DNA from 3 places in the Pantoea sp. CFCC18177 genome. Region 1 is predicted to be linked to each of the others. Evidence: predicted binding sites of a transcription regulator. Region 1 holds the regulator's gene; each other region holds the start of a gene.
The links. The regulator PurR, encoded in region 1, represses purine synthesis genes. The targets are predictions, from matches to a motif close to CANGCAAACGTTTGCNTG.

Region 1 (4,293 bases):
GCCGAAGCCACCAATCAGAAAAGCAATGGTCTGTGGGATATAGCTCAAGCCAATGTCTGCGGGTGTTAACCCTGCTGAGGCGAGAATAAAAGGTGAACCGGTTAGCCACGCGAAAAAACTGGCAGAACAGGCTGAGTAAATCAGCACGTTGCCACTGTATACGCGGGTCTTCAGCAGCGTGAGCCAGCCAGGTTGCGCAACCTTTGCAGCCTGACCCTTTTTGCGGGCAGTCAGTTGCAGGGTGCCAATGAGCAGCAAAACGGTGATCGCTGTGAGCGCGATAAAAATACTGCGCCAATGGAAGTGTCCCATTAGCCAGGCACCCAGCAATGGGGCTAAAGCTGGCGAGAGCGCGACCAGAGGCATGATGGTGGCAAACACTTTGTTGGCTTGTGCTTTCGGGTAGCGATCCACCACCAGTGCCTGCCAGCTCACGGCCGCCGCACAGACGCCCACAGCCTGTACGAAGCGCAATGCCAGCATCAGGTTTACATCTCTTACCCACAACATGCCAAGGCAGCCCAAGGCGAAAAGTGTCAATCCTGCCAACAGAATTGGTTTACGACCAAAGCGATCCGACAAGGGGCCCCAAAACACCTGCGCACAGGCAAACCCACCGAGAAACAGGCTAAGGCTGGCGCTGATCGTACCCGGAGCCGTGGCAAAATCGCGTTGCATGTCACCAAAAGCGGGCAGATACATATCCGTGGCGAGAAAGCCGAGCATACTCAGCAAGGCAAGGTAGGGCAGAAATCCTTTTGAAGACAACATAGTGATTCTCATTGGCAGATTGAACGCCGGGGAGTGTAAAAGAGTGCGTTATGGTTTGTGAAACGCTAATATTTGCAATCTGCTGTTAAAAATTTTGAAGGCAAATCCATGTGGTCTGAGCATGCACTGGAAGTAGTAGATGCGGTGGCGCGCACCGGCAGTTTCAGCGCGGCAGCGCAAGAGTTGCATCGTGTGCCTTCTGCCGTCAGCTATACCGTCAGGCAACTGGAAACCTGGTTAGCGGTTCCGTTGTTTGAACGTCAGCATCGTGAAGTCGTCTTAACACCAGCTGGTGAGCACTTTGTCCGTGAAGGGCGATCTGTTATCAAAAAAATGCTTGCAACGCGCAGGCAGTGCCAACAGTTGGCGAACGGCTGGCGCGGACAGTTGAGCATCGCGGTGGACTGCATCGTCAAACCCCAGCGCACCCGACAACTGGTGAAAGATTTTTACCGTCATTTCCCGGATATGGAGCTGATTATCAGCTACGAAGTGTTCAACGGTGTCTGGGATGCGCTGGCCGACGGGCGTGTTGATGTCGCTATTGGCGCAACGCAGGCGGTTCCGGTTGGCGGGCGTTTCGCCTTTCAGGATATGGGGGCCTTAAACTGGCGTTGCGTTGTCAGTCCCGATCATCCGTTGGTCAACAATACAGAATTAAATGATGAAATATTGCGTGCCTGGCCATCGCTGGTGCTGGAAGATACGTCTCGCGCATTACCCAGACGTATGACCTGGACCCTGGACAATCAGCGGCGTTTGGTGGTGCCGGAGTGGGAAACCGGAATGGATTGTTTGCAGGCGGGATTGTGTGTCGGCATGGTGCCAGGGCATTTAGCGCGGCCACTGTTGGATCAAGGCACGCTGGTGGAATTGCCACTGCCGCAGCCGTTTCCTGACAGCCCTTGCTGTGTCAGTTGGTCAGAGCAGCGAGCATCACCCGCGTTGGATTGGCTTCTGGCTTATCTGGGTGATGCAGAGACGCTGAACCACGAATGGCTCAGCGAAACGCGAGGTTAGCGGCGATAGTCGCGGAATGGGCCATCGGCAACGGAGCGGCGCTCAATCAAGGTCGGTTGAACCTCAATCGTTTGTGGCTCTTCACGCTTGCTGGTGATGCGATCCAGCAACATTTCGAGCGCTTTCTCACCCAACTCAGCCTTCGGTTGGTGCACGGTGGTGAGCGCTGGTGTGAAAAAGCGCGCGTTGCGCACGTTATCGTACCCGATCACGGAAATATCTTGCGGGACGCGCAAGCCCATCTCATCGGCTGCGCAAATCGCACCCATTGCCATGATATCGCCACCACAGAATACGGCAGTTGGACGCTGTTTCTGATTCAAGATTTGTTGCATCGCCTGATAGCCTGAATCGGGTTCAAAATCACCCTGCACAATCCACTCTGGCCGCACCGTGACCCCGGCTTCATTCATTGCCTGCAAGAAGCCAGCGTGGCGTCCACCGCCCGTGTTGCGTTCAAGTTGTCCCGGGATCGCGCCAATATCGCGGTGACCACGTTCGATCAAATAGCGCCCAGCCAAATAACCGCCATGGAAAGCATTGTCCTGCACGGTATCGGTAAAGTCACCGCGCGAAGCACCCCAGTCCATCACCACCATCGGGATATTGCGATTCTCCTCCAGCATTTGCAGCAGGTCATCTGGGTATTCGGAGCACATGACCAACAGACCATCGACGCGCTTCTGCGCCATCATCGAGAGATAAGCACGCTGCTTTTGCAGGTCGTTGTGCGCATTGCCAAGGATTAATGTGTAGCCGCGCTCGAAGCAGTGATTCTCAACCGCTTCAATGATCTCAGCAAAGTAGGGAGCTTCACTTGAAGTCGCCAGCAATCCCAATGTCTTGGTGTGATTGACCTTCAAACTGCGCGCAACGGCGCTGGGGGAATAGTGCAATTCTTTAATTGCTTCCCAAACGGCGTTACGCGTCTCTTCTGCGACAAAACGCGTTTTGTTGATGACATGCGAAACCGTGGTGGTGGAGACACCCGCGCGTTTTGCTACATCTTTAATTGTGGCCATGAAAAAGGTACTCCCCGGCTTATCGCAACGTACTGATAAGTATATTGTTAAACGTTTGCGTCTGCGAAGGGTTTTGCACCCGAAAATTTGGGTCAACGCTGCCTGTTCAGGCAGGAAAAATCGCTTCAGCAGGCTGTAAATACAGCATGCGCAAAATGGGTTGCGCAACGAAAGGCGGCGATTCTAGCAAGCTGGCGCGGATAACACGAGATTTTTGCCTGACGCTGTGCGAAAATTGTTTTAACCCTAATAAAAGTGTGACTAAGGAGTAGTGATGAGTACAGATCTGAAGCTGGCCCTGATGACCACGGTTGGCGCACTGTTAATGATTATTGCGTTCAGCTTTACGGCCATCCTGCATTAAACAAAAGCGTATAAAAAAAGCCGGTGCTGTGAAAGCATCCGGCTTTTTTTATACGTTGCGCAACGACTAACGAATGGTTTTCGGCGTCATCATGCGGCGTGCACCAACATAATGCTTCTCCCAGTAATCCTCACCCAACGCACTAATCTGAATGTCTTTACCGGTGCGCGGTGACTGAATAAATTTACCGTTACCAAGGTAGACACCTACGTGATCGGCAGTGCCACGATTATTAATACGGAAGAAGACTAAATCGCCTTTTTCGAGCATCTGACGCTTAATCGGCGCGGCATCATGCAAGTGATACATCTCATTCGCAGTGCGCGGGAATTTGTATTTGACTAAATCTTTGTAGGCGTACCACACCAGACCACTGCAGTCGAAACCTGTATTCGGCGAGGTGCCACCCCACTGATAAGGTTTGCCCAACTGGCCCATCAATTTGGTCATCGCTGTTTCACGCGCCTTTTGATAACGCTGGCGGTGTGATTTGCTCATGCGAATGCCGGTCAGCTCCAGCGCTTCATCATCGACTTCACGCGTTTTTTTGGCTAAGCGTTGATGGCCATATTTCTTTGCTGGCGATTTCAGCAGGGATTTCTTACGGGTGGTTTTGTGCAGCGCGGTTTCTGTCTTGCTTTGCTTCTTCAGCTTGAGTTTTTGCACCGTAGTAGACAGGCGAGACTTTTTAGCCGTGGTTTTCACCGGACGTCGCTTGCGGCGCTCATCTTCGCGCGCGCTTTTTTTCTCAGCATTATGCAAACTGGCGTTAACAGGCGCATGCGGTGAAGCAGAGGCCACATTAACGAACAGTTGGGCGAAAGCCAGTATGATAAGCGTAATCAGTAAACGCATAGTCCGGTTACAGGTTAAGCAGTCTGATAAAAAAACAGGCCGCGGCTACGTAAGAGAAATCTGATCAACGATCAGCGCCGAAGTGATTCTAATCCACTTTTTTTCCAAAAGGTAAGGCCTTTTTCTATTAATCTGTTACACGGCTTATTCTGTCGCCTTAATGAGCAATTTCAGCTGGTTAACGCAGCGAAACTATTGCTAATTATTAATTTGTTCATGCCTTTTAATGATATGAAAAAAGTATACCTGTAACTTACTGAT
Region 2 (4,293 bases), on a different contig from region 1:
TCATGGCCCCGCGCGTAGCCATAGGTGGTCTGCGCGTAGTAACGCTTCTGGCTGAGCATCGGCAGACGTAATTTCACATCGGCCCAGCTGTCGGGGTTACCGCCCTGTTTCGCCGTCAGCTTACGCACATCCAACATATGCGCATACCCCATGTTGTAAGCCGCCAGTGCAAACCAGATACGCTCGTCATCAGGAATGGTGTCGGGCACTTTTTCCATCATGCGTTGCAGGTATTCACTGCCACCGCGGATGCTCTGCTCAGGGTCGAGGCGGTCATTCACATTCAGGCTGTCTGCCGTGTTACGCGTCAGCATCATCATGCCGCGCACCCCGGTGGGGGAGGTGGCCTGAGGATTCCAGTGCGACTCTTGATAGGAGATGGCCGCCAGCAGACGCCAGTCCATGCTCGCCGCATACTTTTCAAACAGCGGCTTGATATCCGGCAGCGTGCTATCAATGGCGCGCAGGAAGGTACGCGTATCAACATAATCGAAGGTACCAACGTGACCGAGATATTTCTCTTCCAGCCGCGCCATGGTGCCTTCTTCACCCATCTGGCTGTAGAAGTCGAGCATCGCGGCATTCAGACTGTCGTCATCGTTACGCGGTAAATACCACGTCACCGGCTCTTCATCGGTCACGTCAAACGCCACGGCCAGCTGTGGATGGATACGCTGTAACAGGCCGATGGTCACGGAGTCGCCCACGGTGTAGTCAAGTTTGCCATCTGCCACCGCTTCCAGCAGGGCCTTTTGTCCCTGATCGGTGGATATCGCCCAATCGAGATCGGGATAGCTGTCAGCTTTAGCGGAACGTAAAGTTGACAGATATGCCGAACCGGACTGCACAATCAGGCGGCCTTTCAGATCGCCAAGGTTCTTCGGCCGTGGCTTATCAATGCGGTACACCAACTGCTGAGAAACGGAGTAGTAGCTGGGGCCACTTTGATAGTGGGCCAGGCGTTCACCGTTATAAATCAGCCCGGCTGCCAGCAAATCCGCTTTACCATCATCGAGATCGTCAAACAGATCGCCGAGGTTCGGACGCACCGTCACCTCAAGTTTGACGCCTAAATAATCGGCGAAGCGTTTCGCCAGCTCGTAATCCATACCGGCTGGTGCATTGTTGATGGTGTAGTAAGTCAGCGGGGAGTTCACAGTACTGATGCGCAGTACTCCCCGTGATTTAATCTGCGATAGCGCGTCTTTTCCACCGCCGTACCACGGGATGGAGGGCCACAGTGCCAGCGCAAGCAGCACGGTGATCAGACCGATAAACAGATAGTTTATTTTCAGGCGTTTCAAATAGTTGTCTCTTAATGGCTCACAGGCCTCTGTCTTTTAAAGGCAGTATTTATGTTGTTTTCACTCCCAGAGCGAGGGGCATTTTGCGCAACAAAGCGCAACAGGGCAACTTATATAGCAAGAATTGCGCAAAATTCAGCCAAATGCTGAGTGCCAGATTTTATGCGCAAACGGTTTCGTAACCCGCGAGGTTTCTCTATAATACCGCCCGTTTTCCCCTGTTGCGCCCAATGAAGCGTCGCCCGGCGCTTCAAAGACGAGAGATCTTTGATGATGGAAATTCTGCGTGGTTCGCCCGCTCTGTCGGCATTTCGTGTAAACAAACTGCTGACCCGCTTTCAGGACGCTCACCTGCCAGTGAGTGATATTTACGCCGAGTACGTCCATTTTGCCGATGTCAGCGCACCACTCAGTGCGGATGAACACGCCCGCCTGCAACGTTTGCTGAAATACGGTCCTTCTCTCGCCGAACACGCGCCACAAGGGCGTCTGTTGCTGGTGACCCCGCGCCCTGGCACGATCTCCCCGTGGTCCTCAAAAGCCACCGACATCGCGCACAACTGCGACTTGCCACAGGTTATTCGCCTGGAACGCGGTATGGCGTTTTATGTGCAGGCACCGCAACTGACCGAAGCACAATGGCAGCAGCTGGCTAGCCTGCTGCATGACCGCATGATGGAAACCGTGTTTGGTGACCTCAATGACGCACAGCAGCTGTTTGCACATCATGAGCCGCAGCCGCTGAAAAGCGTTGACGTGCTGGGCGCAGGCCGCATCGCACTGGAGCAAGCCAACACCACGCTGGGGCTGGCGCTGGCCGATGACGAGATCGACTACCTGCTGGATGCCTTTACCAAGCTGGGCCGCAATCCTAACGACATCGAGCTCTACATGTTTGCCCAGGCAAACTCTGAGCACTGTCGTCACAAAATCTTCAACGCCGATTGGATCATCGACGGTGAAAAACAGCCGAAATCGCTGTTTAAAATGATCAAAAACACCTTTGAACATAATCCAGAGCACGTGCTGTCTGCTTATAAAGACAACGCTGCTGTGATGGAAGGTTCACAGGTTGGCCGCTTCTACGCCGATGCGCAGAAGGGCGAATACAACTTCCATCAGGAAGATGCCCATATCCTGATGAAGGTGGAAACCCACAACCACCCAACGGCGATTTCACCGTGGCCAGGTGCGGCAACCGGTTCAGGCGGTGAAATCCGTGATGAAGGCGCAACCGGACGTGGCGCTAAGCCAAAAGCAGGTCTGGTCGGCTTCTCGGTTTCCAACCTGCGTATTCCGGGTTTTGAACAGCCATGGGAAGAAGATTTCGGTAAGCCAGATCGCATCGTCACTGCGCTGGACATCATGACCGAAGGCCCGCTGGGCGGCGCGGCGTTCAACAACGAATTTGGTCGTCCGGCCCTGAATGGTTACTTCCGTACCTACGAAGAGCGCGTCAACAGCCATAATGGCTCAGAACTGCGTGGATACCATAAGCCAATCATGCTGGCGGGCGGAATTGGTAACATTCGTGCCGACCATGTGCAAAAAGGTGAAATCGTTGTCGGCGCGAAACTGATCGTGCTCGGTGGCCCGGCGATGAACATCGGTTTAGGCGGCGGTGCGGCCTCTTCCATGGCGTCGGGTCAGTCTGATGCTGACCTGGATTTCGCTTCTGTACAGCGTGATAACCCAGAAATGGAACGTCGTTGCCAGGAAGTGATCGACCGCTGCTGGCAGCTGGGCGAAGCCAACCCAATTCTGTTCATCCATGATGTGGGTGCGGGCGGCCTGTCAAACGCAATGCCTGAACTGGTCAGCGATGGCGGCCGTGGCGGTAACTTTAATCTGCGCGATATCCTTAACGATGAGCCAGGCATGAGCCCGCTGGAAGTGTGGTGTAACGAATCGCAGGAGCGTTATGTGCTGGCGGTTGCGCCTGCGCAGTTAGCGCTGTTCGATGAGCTGTGTCAGCGTGAGCGCGCGCCGTATGCGGTGATTGGTGAAGCGACGGAAGAGCTGCATCTGAACCTCGGCGACAGCCACTTCGACAACAAACCTATCGATATGCCACTGGACGTGCTGCTGGGCAAAACGCCGAAGATGACGCGTGATGTTGCCAGCCAGCAAGCCAAAGGTGATGCGCTGGTACGTGACAACATTACCGTGGCCGATGCGATTAACCGCGTATTGCACCTGCCAACTGTGGCAGAGAAAACCTTCCTGATCACCATCGGTGACCGCAGTGTGACTGGTATGGTGGCACGCGATCAGATGGTGGGACCATGGCAGATTCCGGTAGCAAACTGTGCCGTCACCACCGCTAGCCTCGACAGCTATCACGGTGAAGCCTTCTCACTAGGCGAGCGTGCACCGGTCGCCTTGCTGGACTTCGCCGCATCAGGCCGTCTGGCCGTAGGTGAAGCGCTGACGAACCTGGCCGCCACCTCGATTGGTTCCCTGCAGCGCGTGAAACTCTCGGCAAACTGGATGGCCGCAGCCGGTCACCCAGGTGAAGATGCCGGTCTGTATGCGGCAGTGAAAGCGGTTGGCGAAGAGTTGTGTCCAGCGCTGGGTATCACTATCCCGGTGGGCAAAGACTCCATGTCGATGAAGACCCGCTGGCAGCAGGGCACCGAGCAGCGTGAGATGACCTCACCGCTGTCTCTGGTGATCACTGCATTTGCGCGGGTAGAAGATGTGCGTCGCACGGTTACTCCACAGCTGCAAGCGGATAAAGATAACCTGCTGTTGCTGGTTGATCTGGGTAACGGTGCCAACACCTTAGGTGCCACCGCGCTGTCTCAGGTTTACCGTCAGCTGGGCGACAAACCTGCTGATGTGCGTGATGCGTCGCAGCTGGCAGGCTTCTTTAACGCCATTCAGGCGCTGGTGGCCGAGCAGAAATTGCTGGCATACCACGACCGTTCAGATGGCGGCTTGCTGGTGACACTGGCCGAAATGGCCTTCACCGGTCACTGCGGTATTG
Region 3 (4,293 bases), on a different contig from region 1:
CGTCACGGTATTCCCACTCCTGGCCGACGACTACGCGATAGCTTTTATCCTCAGAGGTTAGCCACAACAGCCGCCAACTGTCCTTATCGCCACGTAAGCGGCCATCACGGAAGCCGTCGCGCTTATCATCAAACTGCAAATCGCGCCCGTTTTCACCGTCATTCAGCAATGGCTGACCGTCTGCACGGAAGATGGCGAAAGCCAGCGCGTCATCATCCTGATCGCCACGATGATGGCGCAGAATGGTTTTCGTTTTGGGTAGCGAAGCGGCGTGCAAGCTGGTGGGGTCGAGCGCCAGCAGGCGTTTAGCAAACAGCATTTGCTGGGTATCGAATAACTCATTCACGGTGTCGCGGGTCTGATGCCAGGCGCTGTAGCTGGCGACACCACCACACAACACGATCAGCAGCACAAAGCCGATCGCCAGCCGAAGAAACAGGCTCATTCTGCTGCACCAAGCATATAACCCACGCCATGTACGGTGCGGATAAATGCACTGCCCAGCTTTTTGCGCAGATGATGAATATGCACTTCCACCGCATTGCTGGAGACATCGTCATCCCAATTGTAGAGTTTTTCCTCCAGCTGACTGCGCGTTAGCACGCGGCCAGGGTTGCGCATAAACAGCTCAAGCAATGCCAGTTCGCGACTTTTCAAACTGATGGCTTCACCCTCAAGCCAGACGCTGTGGCTGGCCGGCGCCAGCACCACTTTGCCGTGTTTCAATTCAGGCTGCAGCTGTCCATGGCGGCGGCGAATCAGCGCCTGCAAACGTGCGGCGACTTCGCTGAGGGCAAAGGGTTTGCAGAGATAGTCGTCTGCACCAAGCTGTAACCCCTGAACACGTTGATCGAGGGCGTCACGCGCAGTGAGGATCAGTACCGGCACATCCGCGCCCTGCTCACGCCACTGACGCAGGATCTCCAGACCATCGCGTTCCGGCAGCGAAAGATCCAACACCACCGCATCCCACGGCGCGGCCGCCAGCGCCTGATAACCTGCTTCGCCGGACACGAACCAGTCCACGCTGAAGCCGAGTTTGATTAAGCCCACTTTCAGGCCATCACCAATCAGCGTGTCATCCTCAATCAACAAAATGCGCATGCGCTTCTCCTCTTCTGCTTGGGTGGTTATACGAAGCAGAACCCCGCTTGTACAGTGCAAATCGCTGCAAATCACCTATTTTTTCTCTTTAAGATCCTGTTAAGAACCTTATGGTGAAATGGCTCCTGACTTCCGCACATTCATGGAAAAGAGGTGAAAAATGAAAAAGAGTGCAGCGATCTTAGCCATTGTGATGTTGGCCGCCACGCCCGTTCTGGCCGCGCAACAAGGTGGGTTTGTGGACCCCAATGCGCCGAAAACCCAGGTTCACACCGGTGGATTCCAGGCTGACAACACCAGCGTTGTGACGGTGAAACAAGCCGAAGAGATGAAAGACGATAGCTGGATCACCGTGCGCGGCAATCTTGATAAGCAAATCGGTGATGAAGACTATTTGTTCCGCGACAGCAGCGGCACCATGAAAGTAGAGATCGACCACAAGCGCTGGCATGGTCAGACCATCACGCCGAAAGATCAGGTCGAACTGACGGGTGAACTGGATAAAGACTTCAACGCCATTGAGTTGGACGTTAAACAGGTTCGCAAACTGCCATAACACCCTCCAGAGCCGCTTCAGCGGCTCTTTTCTTTTTCCAAACTCAAATTTTATCCGGTACAAGCGAAACGTTTCGATGGCGATCACATTTCCGTGATATCGCCATTGAGTTGCCCTGCGCATTTAATACACTCCCGATCAGCGAAACGTTTCGCTGTGGAGTGGAAGAAATGAAAAAAGGTCGCTTGTTAAACGCTGAAGTCTCTCATGTGATTGCCCGCCTGGGGCACACCGACACGCTGACGATTGCTGATGCAGGCTTGCCGATCCCGGCCGGTCCGCAGCGTATCGATCTGGCGTTGACGCCGGGAACCCCCGAATTTTTGCAGGTGGTTGATGTTGTCACGCAGGAGATGCAAGTCGAAAGCGCCCTGATGGCGGAGGAGATCAAGCAGCACAATCCGCAGCTTCACAGCGCACTGCTCGCCGTGCTCGATGCCTTGCAACAGCACCAGGGGAATACCATCACCATTTGTTACACCAGCCATGAACAGTTCAAACAACAGACTCAGCGTAGTCAGGCGGTCATTCGCAGCGGAGAGTGTTCTCCGTATGCGAATGTCATCCTGAGCGCTGGCGTGACCTTCTGAGGCCGTTATGCAACCGTTATTGCAACTCAAAGGGATTGAAAAGTCGTTTCCTGGTGTAAAAGCGCTGAATGGTGCCTCGCTGGCCGTTTATCCGGGCCGCGTGATGGCACTGGTCGGGGAAAACGGTGCGGGTAAATCCACCATGATGAAAGTGCTGACTGGCATTTACAGCATGGATGCCGGTTCGCTGCAGTGGCTGGGTAAGGATGTGGCTTTTTCTGGACCGAAAGCGTCGCAGGAAGCGGGCATTGGTATCATCCATCAGGAACTGAACCTGATTCCGCAATTGACCGTGGCAGAGAATATTTTCCTCGGTCGCGAATTTGTTAACCGCTTTGGCCGTATCCAGTGGCAACGGATGTATGCCGAGGCGGACGCTTTATTACATCGCCTCAACTTACGCTTCAATAGCCATAAGCTGGTGGGCGATTTATCGATTGGCGATCAGCAAATGGTTGAGATTGCCAAAGTGCTGAGCTTCGAGTCACAGGTCATCATTATGGATGAACCCACCGATGCCCTGACCGATACCGAGACCTTGTCGCTGTTCCGCGTGATCAACGAGCTGAAAGCCCAAGGCTGCGGCATCGTGTATATCTCGCACCGCATGAAAGAGATCTTCGAAATTTGCGATGACGTGACCGTATTCCGTGACGGCCAGTTTATTGCCGAGCGCGCGGTCAGCGATCTCAGTGAAGAGAGTCTGATCGAGATGATGGTCGGCCGTAAGCTGGAAGATCAATATCCGCATATCGATCAAGCCCCGGGGGAGGTTCGCCTGAAGGTGGAGCACCTCAGCGGTCCGGGTGTGGATGACGTCAGCTTCACTTTACGTAAAGGCGAAATTCTGGGCATTTCCGGCCTGATGGGCGCGGGACGTACTGAACTGATGAAAGTGCTGTACGGTGCGCTGCCACGCACGCACGGTAAGGTCACGCTGAACGGGCGCGAAATCACCACCCGATCCCCACAGGACGGTTTGGCAAACGGCATCGTTTATATCTCAGAAGACCGCAAGCGTGATGGCCTGGTACTCGGCATGTCGGTGAAAGAGAACATGTCGCTGACGGCGCTGCGCTATTTCAGCCGGTCTGCGGGCAACCTCAAACACAGTGAAGAACAGTTAGCGGTGGGTGATTTTATCCGCCTGTTCAACGTCAAAACCCCTTCGATGGAGCAGCCGATTGGCCTGCTGTCTGGCGGAAACCAACAGAAAGTGGCAATTGCGCGCGGATTGATGACGCGTCCAGACGTGTTGATTCTTGATGAACCGACCCGTGGTGTAGACGTAGGCGCAAAAAAAGAGATTTATCAGTTAATTAACCAGTTCAAAGCCGAAGGGCTAAGCATCATTTTGGTGTCGTCGGAAATGCCGGAAGTACTGGGCATGAGCGATCGCATCCTGGTGATGCATGAAGGCCACCTGAGTGGCGAATTTTCCCGTGAGCAGGCTACCCAGGAATCCCTGATGGCGGCAGCAGTCGGTAAGCAACACAGCGAGGAATTAGTTGTATGAGCACCCAAACCTTACCCGCCAGCCGTCGCTGGTTCAGCAAAGCCTGGCTGCTGGAGCAGAAATCGCTGATTGCGCTGATCGTGCTGATTGCCGTGGTGGCGAGTCAAAGTCCAAACTTTTTCACCGTCGCCAATATGTTCAACATCCTGCAGCAGACGTCGGTCAACGCCATTATGGCGGTTGGCATGACGCTGGTGATTTTGACTTCGGGTATCGATCTGTCCGTGGGGTCGCTGCTGGCGCTGACCGGTGCGGTCGCGGCCTCGATTGTGGGTCTGGAAGTGAACGCGCTGGTGGCGGTGGCCGCTTCGCTGGCATTGGGTGCGGCGATTGGCGGTATTACCGGCGTGATTGTCGCACGTGGCAAGGTGCAGGCTTTTATCGCCACCTTAGTCATGATGCTGCTGCTGCGCGGTGTCACCATGGTGTACACCAACGGCAGCCCGATCAACACCGGCTTCAGTGATAACGCTGATCTCTTTGGCTGGTTCGGGATTGGGCGTCCGCTGGGGATCCCAACACCAGTA

Region 2: the regulator PurR is predicted to act here: its motif matches at 1,468-1,485, upstream of purL (phosphoribosylformylglycinamidine synthase).
Region 3: the regulator PurR is predicted to act here: its motif matches at 1,800-1,817, upstream of rbsD (D-ribose pyranase).

The regions. Positions count from the first base shown of each region.
Region 1 covers NZ_JBNBPL010000030.1:51,394-55,686, forward strand. Annotated here, with positions in the region: gene punC (purine nucleoside transporter PunC) at 1-771, opposite strand, end outside; gene punR (DNA-binding transcriptional activator PunR) at 880-1,791, shown strand; gene purR (HTH-type transcriptional repressor PurR) at 1,788-2,813, opposite strand; gene cydH (cytochrome bd-I oxidase subunit CydH) at 3,088-3,177, shown strand; gene ACPUC8_RS22845 (C40 family peptidase) at 3,244-4,032, opposite strand.
Region 2 covers NZ_JBNBPL010000002.1:345,617-349,909, reverse strand. Annotated here, with positions in the region: gene mltF (membrane-bound lytic murein transglycosylase MltF) at 1-1,304, opposite strand, end outside; gene purL (phosphoribosylformylglycinamidine synthase) at 1,575-4,293, shown strand, end outside.
Region 3 covers NZ_JBNBPL010000038.1:30,563-34,855, forward strand. Annotated here, with positions in the region: gene qseC (quorum sensing histidine kinase QseC) at 1-445, opposite strand, end outside; gene qseB (quorum sensing response regulator transcription factor QseB) at 442-1,104, opposite strand; gene ACPUC8_RS24840 (YgiW/YdeI family stress tolerance OB fold protein) at 1,265-1,660, shown strand; gene rbsD (D-ribose pyranase) at 1,831-2,250, shown strand; gene rbsA (ribose ABC transporter ATP-binding protein RbsA) at 2,258-3,766, shown strand; gene rbsC (ribose ABC transporter permease) at 3,763-4,293, shown strand, end outside.